One region of the Planococcus notacanthi genome, then DNA from elsewhere that is predicted to be linked to it. Evidence: a T-box and tRNA genes for the amino acid it is inferred to sense, from the RefSeq annotation. Region 1 holds a T-box; the other holds one or more tRNA genes.

Region 1 (7,195 bases):
CACGGGTTTATTGAAGAGTTGCAGCGTTTTGGTGATTTTGAGCTGATTCAATGGGATGACTGGAGCGAAGAAGGCTTGGCTATGCTTGTGGATAAGTTGCGCAGCGGCATCACTCTTTTCCGCGCACGGCGTCCGGAAGCGGCCCGTTTTCTTGAAGATCAAGGCATCCATTTAGCGAACCGCGCCGAAGTCAACCGTATCGCCAACGATAAATGGCAAAGCTATCAACTGCTTTTATTGCTCGGTGTTCCGGCGGTACCGACTTTCCGCGAAGCCATGGAGTTTCCGTGCGTCGCCAAAACTGCGGATGGCCACGGCGGCTCGGAGGTCTGGCTCGTTCAATCGGCTGAGGAAATTCCACCTGCCTCTTCCCCGCTGATTTTCCAGCCGGTTGTTGAACATGTGGCAGACGTTCGCGCCTATGTCGTTGGAACAGAAGTCGTCGGTGCGGTTAAACGTAGTTCCACTGATGATTTTAAAGCCAATTATTCACTTGGCGGCCATGCTGAGAAATACGTCTTGAGTGCTGCCCAAGAAAAAGACGTCTTGCGAATTGCCCGTGCCTTGAACAGCGACTATATCGGTATCGACTTTCTTTTGTTGGATGACGGCCGTCATCTGTTCAATGAAATTGAAGATCCCGTCGGCGCCCGCTCGTTCTACGAAACGCACGACGAAAATATCGCAGAACTATTAGTGGAGCATCTGCGGAAATTGGAAAAGCATGCACCGTTTCGGCAGGAAGATCGGCCGAAGTAGTTAGTGAGCTATTTTAAATCGCTTCGGTCGCTTTGGGCATGACTCACACGCTGAACCAGGAAAAGCACCTGTTTCATGGCTCCGTCTAGCCCGGGGACGCGCCGGCGCTAAGAGATTCAGGAAATTCGAAGTGAGTATTTAGTTTCCATGTTTAAATAACCAGTTTAGAGCTATGCAAGCTAAACTGAAGACTAACTTTTTTATTCCTTATGTTCTTTCTTCTGAGAATTCTTTAGCGGAGTTAGTTTACGGAATATCCTTATAAAATCGAAAAAACCGCTCTCCCATTTGGGAAAGCGGTTTTTGTAGTTCTTACAAGTTCTGCAACTCTTCAATGCGTTTTTCAACCGTTGCGTGTTTTTCAACGTAATCGGCTTGCTTCGCACGTTCTTCTGCAACAACGGCTTCAGGAGCTTTCGAAACAAAGCGTTCGTTCGACAATTTGCCGCTGACGAGCTTCACTTCTTTCGCCCATTTTTCCAATTCTTTTTGCAAGCGTGCAAGTTCGGCATCAATATCGATCAGGCCTTCAAGCGGCATGAACAATTCAGCACCGGATACAACCGCTGACATCGATTTGTCTGGAGCTTCGATGTTTTGGCCGATCGTCAATGTTTCCGGGTTGCAGAAACGTTCGATGTAGGCAGCGTTCGCTTCAAGCACTGCATGCGTGTCGGCGTCTTTCGCTGAAATCGTCAACGGCACTTTCTTGCTCATCGGCGACTGAACTTCTGCGCGGATAGTCCGTACCGAACGGATCACATCCATCAACAGCTTCATGCTAGAAGACTGGCTTTGGTCGGTCAAGGAATCGTCCACTGTCGGCCATGCAGCAACGGTGATCGATTCGCCTTCATGCGGCAGGTTCTGCCAGATTTCTTCTGTAATGAACGGCATGAACGGATGCAATAGGCGCATCGTGTTATCCAATACATAAGCGAGGACTGAACGCGTCATTTTCTTCGCTTCTTCGTCTTCACCGTATAATGGCAATTTCGACATCTCGATGTACCAATCACAGAAATCGTCCCAGATGAAGTTATAAAGCGAACGGCCTACTTCGCCGAATTCATAGCGTTCTGCAAGGTCCGTCACTTGTTCGATGGTTTCATTCAAACGAGTCAGGATCCATGAATCGGCTACGGATTTCTTGCCGGACAAATCGATTTGATCGTACGTCATGCCTTCCATGTTCATCAATGCAAAACGGGAAGCGTTCCAGATTTTATTGGCAAAGTTCCAAACCGACTCTACTTTGTCGTTCGAGTAGCGGAGATCCTGTCCTGGAGATGAAGCAGTAGCCAGGAAGTAACGCAGGGAATCCGCACCGTATTGAGAAATGACATCCATCGGATCAACGCCGTTGCCCAGTGATTTGGACATTTTACGTCCTTCCGCATCGCGTACAAGGCCGTGGATCAACACGTCTTTAAACGGTTTTTCACCTGTGAATTCAAGTGCCTGGAAAATCATCCGGGATACCCAGAAATTGATGATGTCGTAGCCTGTAACCAACGCGTCGGTCGGGTAATAGCGGCTAAGGTCATCGTTTTCTTTCGGCCAGCCGAGCGTTGAGAACGGCCATAATGCAGATGAGAACCAAGTATCCAAAACGTCTTCGTCCTGTGTCCAGTTTTCAGCATCCGCCGGCGCTTCGTGCCCTACATAAATTTCACCTGTTTCGTTATGGTACCAGGCTGGAATTTGATGTCCCCACCAAAGCTGGCGTGAAATACACCAGTCGCGGATGTTCTCCATCCAGTGCAGGTAGGTTTTCTCGAAACGGTCCGGTACAAAATTAACGCCCGTCTCGTTTTTCTGCGCTTCCACTGAAGCGGCAGCCAAAGGCTTCATGTCAACAAACCATTGTGTAGACAGATAAGGCTCAACAACTGCTCCACTGCGCTCTGAGTGTCCTACAGAATGCATATGTTCTTCGATTTTGAACAACACATCCAAATCCTGCAGGTCCTTGACGATTTGCTTGCGGCATTCGAAGCGGTCGAGCCCTTCGTATTTGCCGGCGTTTTCATTCATCGTACCGTCTTCGTGCATGATCAGCACACGTTCCAGGTTGTGGCGATTGCCGATTTCAAAGTCATTCGGGTCATGCGCTGGCGTAATTTTTACAGCGCCGCTTCCGAATTCCATGTCCACGTAATCGTCCGCAACGATTTCCATTTCACGGCCGATAATTGGCAGGATCACTTTTTTGCCGATCAAGTGCTGGTAGCGCTCATCTTTCGGGTGAACCGCAACCGCTGTATCGCCCAGCATCGTTTCCGGACGCGTCGTCGCGATTTCGATATGGCCGCTGCCATCTGCCAGCGGATAGCGCATATGGTAAAACGCACCTTGTACGTCTTTGTAGATAACTTCAATATCCGAAATAGCAGTTTTCGTCGCCGGATCCCAGTTGATAATGTATTTCCCACGGTAGATCAATTTTTTCTCATAGAGTTTCACGAAAACTTCGCGCACCGCATCTGATAAACCGGCATCCAATGTAAACCGCTCACGGGAATAGTCAAGGCCAAGGCCTAGTTTTGCCCATTGCTCACGGATATGTCCCGCGTATTGGTCTTTCCATTTCCACGACTCTTCAAGAAATGCTTCACGGCCCAAATCATAGCGTGAACGCCCTTCTTCTTTCAATTTGCCTTCCACTTTCGCTTGTGTCGCAATGCCTGCGTGGTCCATTCCAGGCAGCCATAATGCGTCAAAGCCCTGCATACGTTTCATGCGTGTCATGATGTCCTGCAATGTCGTGTCCCAGGCATGCCCTAAATGCAGCTTGCCGGTAACGTTCGGCGGGGGAATCACAATGGTATACGGCGTTTTGCCGCTTTCCGGTTTCGCTTCGAAGAATTTTTTGTCGACCCACCAATCGTAACGGCCTTTCTCAATCGATTGTGGATCGTACTTAGTAGACATTTGTTCAGTCATTGGAATTCCTCCTCTTATTTCTGATAGAACGCAAAAAACTCCTGTCGTCTGTAAAGGACGAAGGAGTTTTTCGCGGTACCACCTTTATACACAGGTCCACTTGCACACCTGGCTCTCAAGTTTCATAACGGATGTTAAGTCCGGTTCCCGCTACTCATTTCACGGCAACTGCTCCGAGGTGACATTCAAATATGGGTCCATGAAAGCCTCTCACCAATCGGCCTTCTCTCTGAAATGCACACACATTCTACTATCCTCATCAACGCATGAATATCTAATTACTCTTATTGTACTCAATATCCGGTTTTAGCGTCAAGTTTTTTTACAATGAATGCCACAAGCGGCGCGGCCACCAATAGAATAAAGAACAGCCGGAACAGCTGGAATCCGGTGATGAGTGCCACGTCCCCTCCAACAGCGAGCGCGGTGATGGCCATTTCCGCTATGCCACCGGGTGCTGCACTTAGAAAGAAGTCGAGGAATATGTATTCAGGCAGCCAGTTTGCAAGGATGTAAGCAATCAATACAGTAAAACTGATGAGCAGCACATTATTCAACACAATCGCAGCACCCAACCGGAACGTCAGCTTATCGCCGATGCCTTCCATCTGCAGGCCGAGATTCGCACCGATGCAGACCTGTGCAATGGCAATGAGCCAATACGGCATATCAATCAGGACATCCCCCGACACGGCCTGGACAATCGCCATGGCCAGGATGGGTGCCAACAGTTCAGCGGCAGGAAATTTAATCTTCTTCATACCCGCATACAATAATAAACTGACAGCAAGTGCCAACAGGAATAAGCCTGGCGAGAAAGTGAACAGCTGCTCTTCCATTTCCCCTGCCCCTCTGCCATGTAAGAAAATCGTCAGGAAGGGGACAATCGTCACCACCATGAAAATGCGAATGGTCTGCATCATCGTCACTACGGTAATATTCGCCGAAGGGATTTCTTCAGCTAAAACCACCATCTGCGCCAATCCACCCGGTATGGAACCAAGCAGGCTCGTTCCCAGGCTTTCATGGACCATCCGCTTGAACAGCAGACCGAGAGCAACCGACAAGGCCACGACCGAAACCGTCATGAACGCCATATAAGGCAAGTCCATCACCATCAATAACACCGCATCGCGTGTAAACGACGAACCGATCTGCACACCGAGCATCACCAGACCCGCTGTCCGCAAGAATCGAGGCCAGTAGAGAGGGATTTGGGTGAATTGATTGACGAGCAAAAGTGCGAACATCGGTCCCAGCAACCAAGGCAGAAACATGCCGACCGCCTCGAATACCGCCCCTGCAGCAATCGCAATAACTGCCGTTACTAAAAATGGCTTCACAGCCATCCCTCCTTTCCCAAGTGCCTTAGTTGTTTTCTATGGTACAGGAAACAAGGGCATCTGTGGAGTATGCAGGCTGTCGTTCGGTGTTCTTTCCAATAAAAAAACCGGGGCCTCTGAAAATTCCAGAAGCCTCGGCCTGTTTTTCTTTTATTAACGTGCCAGTTTAGCAAATACGGTATGGAATGCTTCAACGGTTTTTGCAATGTGCTCTTCCGTGTGGGCAGTCGATAGGAACATGCCTTCAAACTGGGACGGCGGCAGGAAGATGCCTTCTTCCGCCATCAAACGGTAGTAATCTGCAAACAACTCGGTGTCCGAAGTTTTTGCTGATTCAAAATCGACTACGTCTTCATTTGTGAAGAAGAAACCAATCATTGATCCTGCACGGTTCACGGTATGCGGGATGTTGTATTTCGTCGCTGCTTCACGGAATCCTTTTTCAAGCTGGTCGCCGCGTTCGATAAAGACGTCATAGCTTTCTTCCGTCAAACGGGACAGCGTTTCGTATCCTGCGCGCATTGCAAGCGGATTGCCCGACAACGTACCTGCCTGGTAGATTGAACCGCTCGGTGCCACTTGTTGCATGATTTCACGCTTGCCGCCGAATGCCCCAACAGGCAACCCGCCGCCGATGACTTTGCCGAGGCACGTCATGTCCGGTGTAACGCCGAAATAGCCTTGTGCACAATTAAAGCCGACACGGAAACCGGTCATGACTTCATCAAAAATCAAAATCGTGCCATTTTCATGAGTCAAATTGCGAAGCTCTGTCAAAAAGCCTTCATTTGGCGGCACAACGCCCATATTGCCGGCAACCGGCTCGACAATGACTGCAGCCAAATCGTCGCCGAATTCCTGGAACGCCAAACGCACGCTTTCCAGATCGTTATATGGAACTGTAATGGTGTTTTTAGCGATCGATTCTGGAACTCCTGGAGAATCAGGCAATCCTAAAGTCGCAACGCCTGACCCGGCTTTGATCAGCAGGCTATCGCCATGGCCGTGGTAGCAGCCTTCAAATTTCAGGATCTTGTCACGGCCCGTGTAGCCACGTGCCACACGCAATGCGCTCATCGTCGCTTCTGTTCCGGATGAAACCATGCGGACCATTTCGATGGAAGGAACACGTTCCATAACCAACTTCGCCATGGTATTTTCAAGTTCAGTCGGTGCACCGAATGAAGTCCCAAGCGCTGCCGTTTCCTGAATCGCCTTGACCACTTCCGGATGGGCATGGCCCAAAATCAGCGGTCCCCAAGACAGGACATAGTCAATATACGTATTGCCATCAATATCTGTGATGGTTGCTCCGCTGCCGGATTGCATGAATATCGGGTCCATGTTGACCGATTTAAACGCACGGACCGGGCTGTTGACGCCACCCGGCATTAGTTTTTTTGCTTCAGTGAATGCTGCTAATGATTTTTCGTATGTCATTTAGTTCCCTCCAACCAGCGTGCCGCATCTTTTGCATGATACGTCATCACGATATCCGCTCCTGCGCGTTTCATGCTGAGCAGTGTTTCCAAAACGATTTTTTCTTCATCGATCCAACCGTTTGCCGCTGCTGCTTTGACCATGGCGTATTCGCCTGAAACATTGTAAGCAACAATCGGGATATCAAAATTATCGCGTACTTCACGGATGATGTCCAAATAAGACAATGCCGGTTTAACGATCATGAAATCTGCGCCTTCCTGAATGTCGGAAGTAGCTTCACGCAATGCTTCCATACGGTTTGCGGGATCCATTTGGTATGTTTTGCGGTCTCCGAATTGAGGAGTACTGTGTGCTGCTTCACGGAAAGGTCCATAATAAGCAGATGAATACTTGACGCCGTAAGACATGATCGGTGTGTTTTCAAAACCGGCTTGGTCCAGTCCATAACGGATGGCTGCAACAAAGCCGTCCATCATATTCGACGGCGCAATGATGTCAGCTCCTGCTTTTGCTTGAGACACGGCAGTGCGCGCCAACAAGTCAAGTGATTCATCGTTCAAGATGACGCCATTTTCGATTACGCCGCAATGGCCATGATCGGTATATTGGCAAAGGCAAGTATCAGCGATAACCACCAATTCCGGATGGCGTTCTTTCGCAAAGCGGATCGCTTCCTGTGTAATGCCATGGTCGTGATAAGCTTG
Region 2 (7,195 bases), 980 kb from region 1:
ACTGGTTTTATTGCAGCCAAATTGGCGGCCGCCGCGTTTATCATTCCGTATATGTTTGTGTTGTCACCCGCTCTGCTGATGATCGATACCACTTGGCCTGAGCTGATCTGGGTACTGATTACAGCATTGACAGGGATGATTGCCATCGGAGCAGGATTGATCGGTTATTGGTACCGCAAGCTGAACTGGCTTGAACGCATCCTGGCATTTGCAACCGGATTAGCTTTGATTTATCCGGAGGGCTTGTCTGATACGATTGGTGCCATTGCCTTTGTTATTCTATTTGGAATCCAGTGGCTGGCGCGCGATAAAAAGCCTGCCAAAACTGTAGAAGCATAATAAACTATGAAAAAACCGGTCGGGCTGATGCCTGGCCGGTTTTCTTTTGGCTAAAAAACGAAAAAAGCCATCACCCGAAGGCGATGACTTTTTCAAAGCAAACTTTGTTCCTAAAGCTTGCAGTGGGTTTGGCACCCATTGATTCCTGCGAATCCGGAACAGCAATTTCCAACTGTTTTCCGGTGCGCTGATAAGAATGGTGGATGTCAAATCTTTTACTGCACTTATCATAATACGCATACCGGCAAATGTAAAGTTGTTAGAAAATTGAATGATCCATAAGGCGGGGCATTCAATTTTTTTAAATCTTTTTTATAGTTGAAGCATAGAAACGGTTGGATTTTTTTAGAATATCGCTTTTGCTATGCAGTTCAGATCCAGTGAACCGCATGGCAGAAGTTTATTTTTTTAAAAAGGATTGCCGTTACGATCATCGTGGTATAGAATAAGAACATACGTTCCCTTTCGAGAGGTGAGAGTGATGAAAGCACTTGAATTGCCAGAACGTCATATCTTTTGTATTGATATGTGCAGTTTCTATGCCAGCGTCTCGGCGGTAGAACTGGGACTCGATCCGTTGGAAGTTTGTCTTGCAGTGGTGGGAAACCAGGAACGGAAAGGAAGTGTGGTTTTAGCGGCATCGCCTATGATGAAAAAGCGTTTTAGTGTGAGAACTGGCACACGGCTTTTTGAAATTCCGAACCATCCGGATATTTTACTGATTGAGCCTAAAATGAAGCTTTATTTGGAAAAATCGATGGCCATTACTGAGCTGTTGGGCAGCTACGTGCCAAAAGAATCGATTCATGTTTACAGTGTAGACGAGAGTTTTATTGAACTGACAGGGACAGAGAAGTTGTGGGGGCCTCCTGAACAGACAATGCGCCGCATCCAACAGGAATTGCTGGACTGTTTCAAACTGCCTTCTTCGGTGGGGGGAGGGCCAAATATGCTGCTGGCAAAGTTGGCTCTCGATTTGGAGGCGAAAGAAACGGGTTTTGCCAATTGGACATATGCCGATGTGCCGAAAAAGTTATGGCCAGTGGCGCCTCTCAGTAAAATGTGGGGCATCGGCTCTCGGATGGAAAAAACCTTAAACAGCATGGGGATTTTCTGTATTGGAGATTTGGCCTGTACAGACGTCTCTCTTTTGGAGGAGCGCTTTGGGATTATGGGCAATCAACTCCACCAACACGCCAATGGCATCGACTTGTCGGATTTAGGTGCGCCTTTGGTGGAGGGACAGGTCAGTTACGGAAAAGGACAGATTTTATATCGCGATTACATAGAAGAAAAAGACATCATGACGATTATTCTGGAAATGTGTGAAGATGTTGCGATGCGTACGCGTAAAGCTCACCGCATGGGGCGGACAATTCACTTGAGTGTTGTTTACAGCAAGTCCGTATTCGGCGGCGGATTCTCCCGTTCGCGCTCTATTGACGAAGCAACGAATGATACGCTGAAAATTTATCGCGTCTGCCAGGAGATTTTTCATGAGCATTTCCAACATAAACCGGTTCGCCAGATTTCGTTGTCCATCAGCAATCTGGAAGAAGAGTCGTCGATGCAGTTAAGTCTGTTCGATGAAAGGAAGTTTGAAAACAGGCGCTTGGGGAGTGCCATGGATGCCATCCGGAAAAAGTATGGCTATTCGGCTATCTATCGGGGCATCTCGGGCACACAGGCGGGCACCGCCATAGCGCGGACAAAATTGATCGGCGGACACAACAAAGAATAGGGGTGGTCCGATGAAACGCAATAAGTATTTAAAGACAGTCGGCGATATTAAAGATCGCGGGAACATTAAATGGACAGCCTTGATGCTGCCGGAACATGTCGAAATGATCCGGGAATGGTACGAGAAAGACGAACAAGTGCCAAAACCCGAGTTGAACGGAGACGACTTGCAGTTGATTCAGGAAGAGATGGAGATTGCGCTGAAGCGGCAATGCGAAGTTCTCATCCGCTGCTGGAAAGATGGTGCCATCGAGGCACACAGGGGGACGATTAAAAGCATTGATGGGAAAACTCGAATGTTGATTTATGAGGATCCATTCAAGCAGCGCAGACTGCCCGTGGATGAAATCGTGTCGATTGTGATGGTGGATTAAACCGGCAGGCATGGCCTAAAAAAGTGACAAAAAAGGATGATAAAATGAAACGGATGAATTTGTATTTTTTTGGTGAAGAGCACATAAGTTTTCAAGATGGCTTTTATTTTTACGGGATGAACTTACTGGGGATCGCCTTGCTGTTTTTGATGCAGTTTTGATGTTGAAGATAAAGATGAATAGGATTTCAAATTTGGTGCGGGAGCTTTATGCATCCCGTTTTTTGTGATACAAAAAAACCGCGCAGCCTAAATGGCTGTGCGGTTCTTCATCGTACTATATGATTCCTACTGGGCTCGAACCAGCGACCTCTACCCTGTCAAGGTAGCGCTCTCCCAGCTGAGCTAAGGAATCTCAATTTCCAGGACAAATATAAGTATAGCTTGTCCACGGAAAAAGTCAATAGTTTTTGGAAAAGAAAAATAAGCGCTGTATTTCCCTTTATCCGTCCCGCCCGGAGCACTGTCAGGGCATGCGAAAATACGCTGCATTTCATCGACGACACAGCCGGAAGAAGGCCCCATAAAGAACTGTTGTCCTACTGTCCAACCCCTCTGAAACCGGCGTCTTGCGCTTCTTGTTCTGTACAGAACCATTCTTCGGGATTGGTTTGTTCATAAGAAGAATCACTCGGCATGTGATAGATTTTATTGCCGTTGCGGTTGATATTTCCTTTGATTTCACAATCACCGTCTATTGGCTCTTCAGTGGAAGGACGGGCATTTCCGGAAGATTCCTGTCCAAATGCTTCTGAATTGAAGCCCCGGTCGGTGGAATAGTTTTCGTATTGCCAAATTCCTGCTTCCTCATCTTTGGCGATTTGCTCCGCTTTTTCAAAATCATCCAGGTAACGGGTATTTGGAGGGAAGACATAGGCAACCCGGGCCAGTCCAGACTCCAGCATCTGTTCCTGAACACTTTCGCCATCGACGTAGATATAAGCCAGCAAGCGGTCATAATCGTCAAAACGGTCGCCGACGTCAAACTCGATCGAGACATCGCCTGATTCGATCAGCCGTTTGTTTTCTTCTGTCGCTTCTTTGCCAAGAGGCTGTTCACCCAAGCGCGGGTGATTGGTTTCCGGCGTATCCATCAACAAGTAGCGGACAGTGACTTCTTCGCCTTCATAAATGATTTTTATGGTATCGCCATCAATGACCTGCGTCACTTCCACATCGATCCGGTCGGTTGTGCCGGATGTATCAGTCGATTCCAGCATGCCGCATCCTGAAAGAAAGAATAAGGCCAGCAGCATAAGTTTTAGTTTCATAGGATCCCTGCTTTCGTTTCCATTATTATATGGATAATTAGGCTTTCTGGCAATGCGACAGCGGTTTGCGGATTTGGGTTCAGCTATAACTGTCCGGGAAATTTGCATAATAAAACGCCTCGATCAATTGTAAATTGAACAAGGCGTTTTCTATGTATTGCAGCGGCAAAAGTCGTGTGTAAGTTTCAGCAATTAAAAAGCTGACTCCGTCTGATTTGAAGTTTCTTCATAGTATAAAATGGATTCTTCCGTAACGCTTTCTAACTTTTCTTTATTGACGCCTACTTCTAATTGTCCTGTGAAAATAGGCTCCCACCAATTCGTTTGTTCATTCATGTTGTTTCCTCCTCAGGATGTAATGGTATTGTTTGACTATTCTATACCCCTAAAGGTTACACTGATAAACACAGAGCATAAAAAAGCCGAAAGGCCATAAAAGGGGAGATTTTTTATGATTTCAATTGGCATCATTGGAACAGGAATTGTTGGTGAACGCATCATCAAACAGCTTCAGCAGGAAAAACAAGTGGAAATAAAAATGGTCTATGACCAGCAGGCAGAACGCCTCGAAGAAATCAGCGAAGCCTATGGAATCCCTGCAGCAAAATCAGTAGAGGACGTGTTGCATTCAGATATCAATTGGGTATATATTGCGACACCGCCCGCCTTTCATTCGGAAATCGCTGAACTGGCAGCCAGTGCGGGCATCAATATCCTCTGCGAAAAACCGTTGGCTCATGACGTGGAAGATGGCGAAGCAATGGTCAAGTCTGTTGCAGACAATCGTGTGCAGACGGCCATGCATTTCCCGCTGATGTATAAACCGGAAATCCGCGAAATGGCCAAGCGCATCAAGAACGGACAGATTGGAAAAGTGGTACGGATCGAGCTCCAGACATTTTTCCCGGATTGGCCGAGGTTGTGGCAACAAAATCCATGGATTGCTTCAAGAAGCCAAGGAGGCTTTGTCCGTGAAGTCTTTCCCCATTATTTTCAATTGATGAACCGTCTTTTCGGTGAGTTGTCGTTTACTTCCCATCACATCACCTATCCGGAAGACGCAGAAAAATGCGAAACGGGATTGATTGCGCATGGCTTGACTCAAGAACAAATTCCGTTCTTGTTGACGGGAATCAGCGGCATCGGCCAACAAGAGAACTTGCAGTTTAAAATATACGGCGAAACTGGAGTTCTGACATTGGAGAATTGGTCGGATCTTTATGAATCAGAAAAAGGCCAAGAGCGGCGATTGATCAGTGGATTTGAAAATGTACCATCACTTTTCACAGAAATGGATAGCCAATCGACTCTTTTGGTTAATTTTGAAGAAGGCCTGGTCATCCAACGCTATATCGATTATTTATTGACTGAATAAGTGTTCATTTTTTGAATTCAAGAACTCCATTGGTATAATGAAAACACTTGAGGGAGGTTGGAAAATGAATTTTACAGCAAATGACGTAGAACAGATGATTGAAGAACAACGTGATTATTACTATACGGGTGCCACAAAATCAACGGACTTTCGGATTGAACAATTGCACCGCTTGAAAAGCGTAATCCAATCCCATGAAACCGACGTAATTGAAGCTTTGAAGAAAGACCTGGGCAAAAGTGAATTTGAAGCCTATGCAACCGAAGTAGGCTTTGTGCTCGACAGCATCGGCAGCATGGCGAAAAATTTGGAAGACTGGATGAAGCCTGAACAAGTCAAGACGCCGATTCATCTTCAGCCGTCGAAAAGCTTTGTCATCCGTGAACCATACGGCTCTGTCCTGATCATCGGTCCTTTCAACTATCCGTTCCAATTGGTGATGGAGCCATTGATCGGGGCTATTATCGGCGGAAACTGTGCAGTGGTCAAGCCATCTGAAGCAACGCCTCATGTGGCGAAAATCATCCGCACCATTATTGAAGAAACGTTTCCTGCCTATTACATTCGTGTGGTTGAAGGTGAACGTGAAGAAGTGACGGCGTTGATCCATGCTTCATTCGATTATATTTTCTTCACGGGCAGCGTCAATGTCGGGAAAGTCATCATGAAAGCGGCATCGGAACGTTTGACCCCTATAACTTTGGAGCTTGGCGGCAAAAGCCCGGCAATTGTAGACCAGACGGCGAACTTGGACCTGGCTGCCAAACGGATTGCCTGGGGCAAACTGATGAATACCGGCCAGACCTGTGTAGCGCCTGATTACATTTGTGTGCATGAATCGGTTAAAGAAGAATTCCTGAAAAAATTAACGAAGACGATACAGAAGTTTTACGGAAAAGATGCGCAGCAAAGCAAAGATTACGGGCGCATTGTCAATACCCAACATTTTGACCGCTTAGCGGAAATTGTGAATAAGGAAGCTGATCACGTCATTTACGGCGGCAAAATGGACCGTGATGATTTGTATATCGAACCGGTTCTTTTGGACAATGTCAATTGGGACAGCCCATCGATGGAAGATGAAATTTTCGGACCGGTTTTGCCGATCATCACATATACGGATCTTCCATTGCTGTTGCGCCAAATCCGTAAATTGCCGAAGCCTTTGTCGGCGTACTTGTTCTCTGAAAACGACCGTGCTGTCCGGTTCTTCCTGGATCAATTGCCATTTGGCGGCGGCTGCATCAACGATACGGTATCGCATGTGGGCAGCTCGTATTTGCCATTCGGCGGCATCGGTACATCGGGAGTTAATTCCTACCACGGAAAATCCAGTTTTGAAACTTTTACACATGCCAAATCGATTCTAAAGAAATCAACTAAATTATCAACAAACCTGGTCTTCCCGCCTTATAAAAACAAAGCGAAGTGGATCAAAACAGTATTGAAATAAGCGGCCTTCGGGTCGCTTATTTCTTTTTTGTCTACTTGGTTGCGCTTTTCGTAGTGTCCAGACTCCAGCAGCCAGCCCCTCGAGTCGCTTCAGCCTTTCCGACAATGGCTAAGAACGCCATTACCGGGAAGACTTCCAGCGCTTGTCGGGGCTAAACGGCTGCTTGTGCTTTTCTTAAATCTGCTATTATAAGTATCAAGAGGTGATTGTAGTGGTAGAACGCATTTTAATTGTGGAAGATGAGAAAAGCATTGCACGTGTATTGGAATTGGAATTGAAATTTGAAGGATATGAAACAGGGGTTGCCCATACAGGATCAGAAGGATTGATTCAATTTCGGGAAGAGGACTGGGATTTGGTGCTGCTCGATTTGATGCTGCCGGAAATTCATGGACTGGATGTCTTAAAACGAATCCGTTCTTCTGATGCAGCGATTCCGGTTATTTTATTGACGGCTAAAAACGATGTGAAAGATAAAGTGGCCGGATTGGATTTAGGGGCAAATGATTATGTCACCAAACCTTTTGAAATAGAAGAATTGTTGGCCCGGATCCGTGCTTGCTTGCGCTTGGTGAATGGCAATGGCAATTCTTCACTGCATCGTTTTCATGAGCTGGAGATGAATGAAAGCACGCGTGACGTAA

What was found. The T-box of region 1 lies ahead of QMA01_RS06555 (valine--tRNA ligase). A T-box ahead of a tRNA ligase gene usually reads a tRNA of that ligase, here a tRNA-Val.
Region 2: it has a tRNA-Val gene. The T-box ahead of QMA01_RS06555 (valine--tRNA ligase) is inferred to sense a tRNA for this amino acid. The anticodon was not compared.

What each region holds. Positions count from the first base shown of each region.
Region 1 covers NZ_JASDCQ010000001.1:1,333,927-1,341,121, forward strand. The annotation lists gene QMA01_RS06550 (ATP-grasp domain-containing protein) at 1-759, shown strand, start outside; gene QMA01_RS06555 (valine--tRNA ligase) at 1,072-3,705, opposite strand; T-box leader at 3,756-3,977, opposite strand; gene QMA01_RS06560 (AbrB family transcriptional regulator) at 3,999-5,048, opposite strand; gene hemL (glutamate-1-semialdehyde 2,1-aminomutase) at 5,202-6,488, opposite strand; gene hemB (porphobilinogen synthase) at 6,485-7,195, opposite strand, start outside.
Region 2 covers NZ_JASDCQ010000001.1:349,312-356,506, forward strand. The annotation lists gene QMA01_RS01565 (TRAP transporter permease) at 1-339, shown strand, start outside; gene QMA01_RS01570 (Y-family DNA polymerase) at 821-2,080, shown strand; gene QMA01_RS01575 (YolD-like family protein) at 2,091-2,453, shown strand; tRNA gene QMA01_RS01580 (tRNA-Val) at 2,735-2,807, opposite strand; gene QMA01_RS01585 (thermonuclease family protein) at 2,992-3,723, opposite strand; gene QMA01_RS01590 (hypothetical protein) at 3,916-4,059, opposite strand; gene QMA01_RS01595 (Gfo/Idh/MocA family protein) at 4,175-5,098, shown strand; gene QMA01_RS01600 (aldehyde dehydrogenase) at 5,163-6,551, shown strand; gene QMA01_RS01605 (response regulator transcription factor) at 6,763-7,195, shown strand, end outside.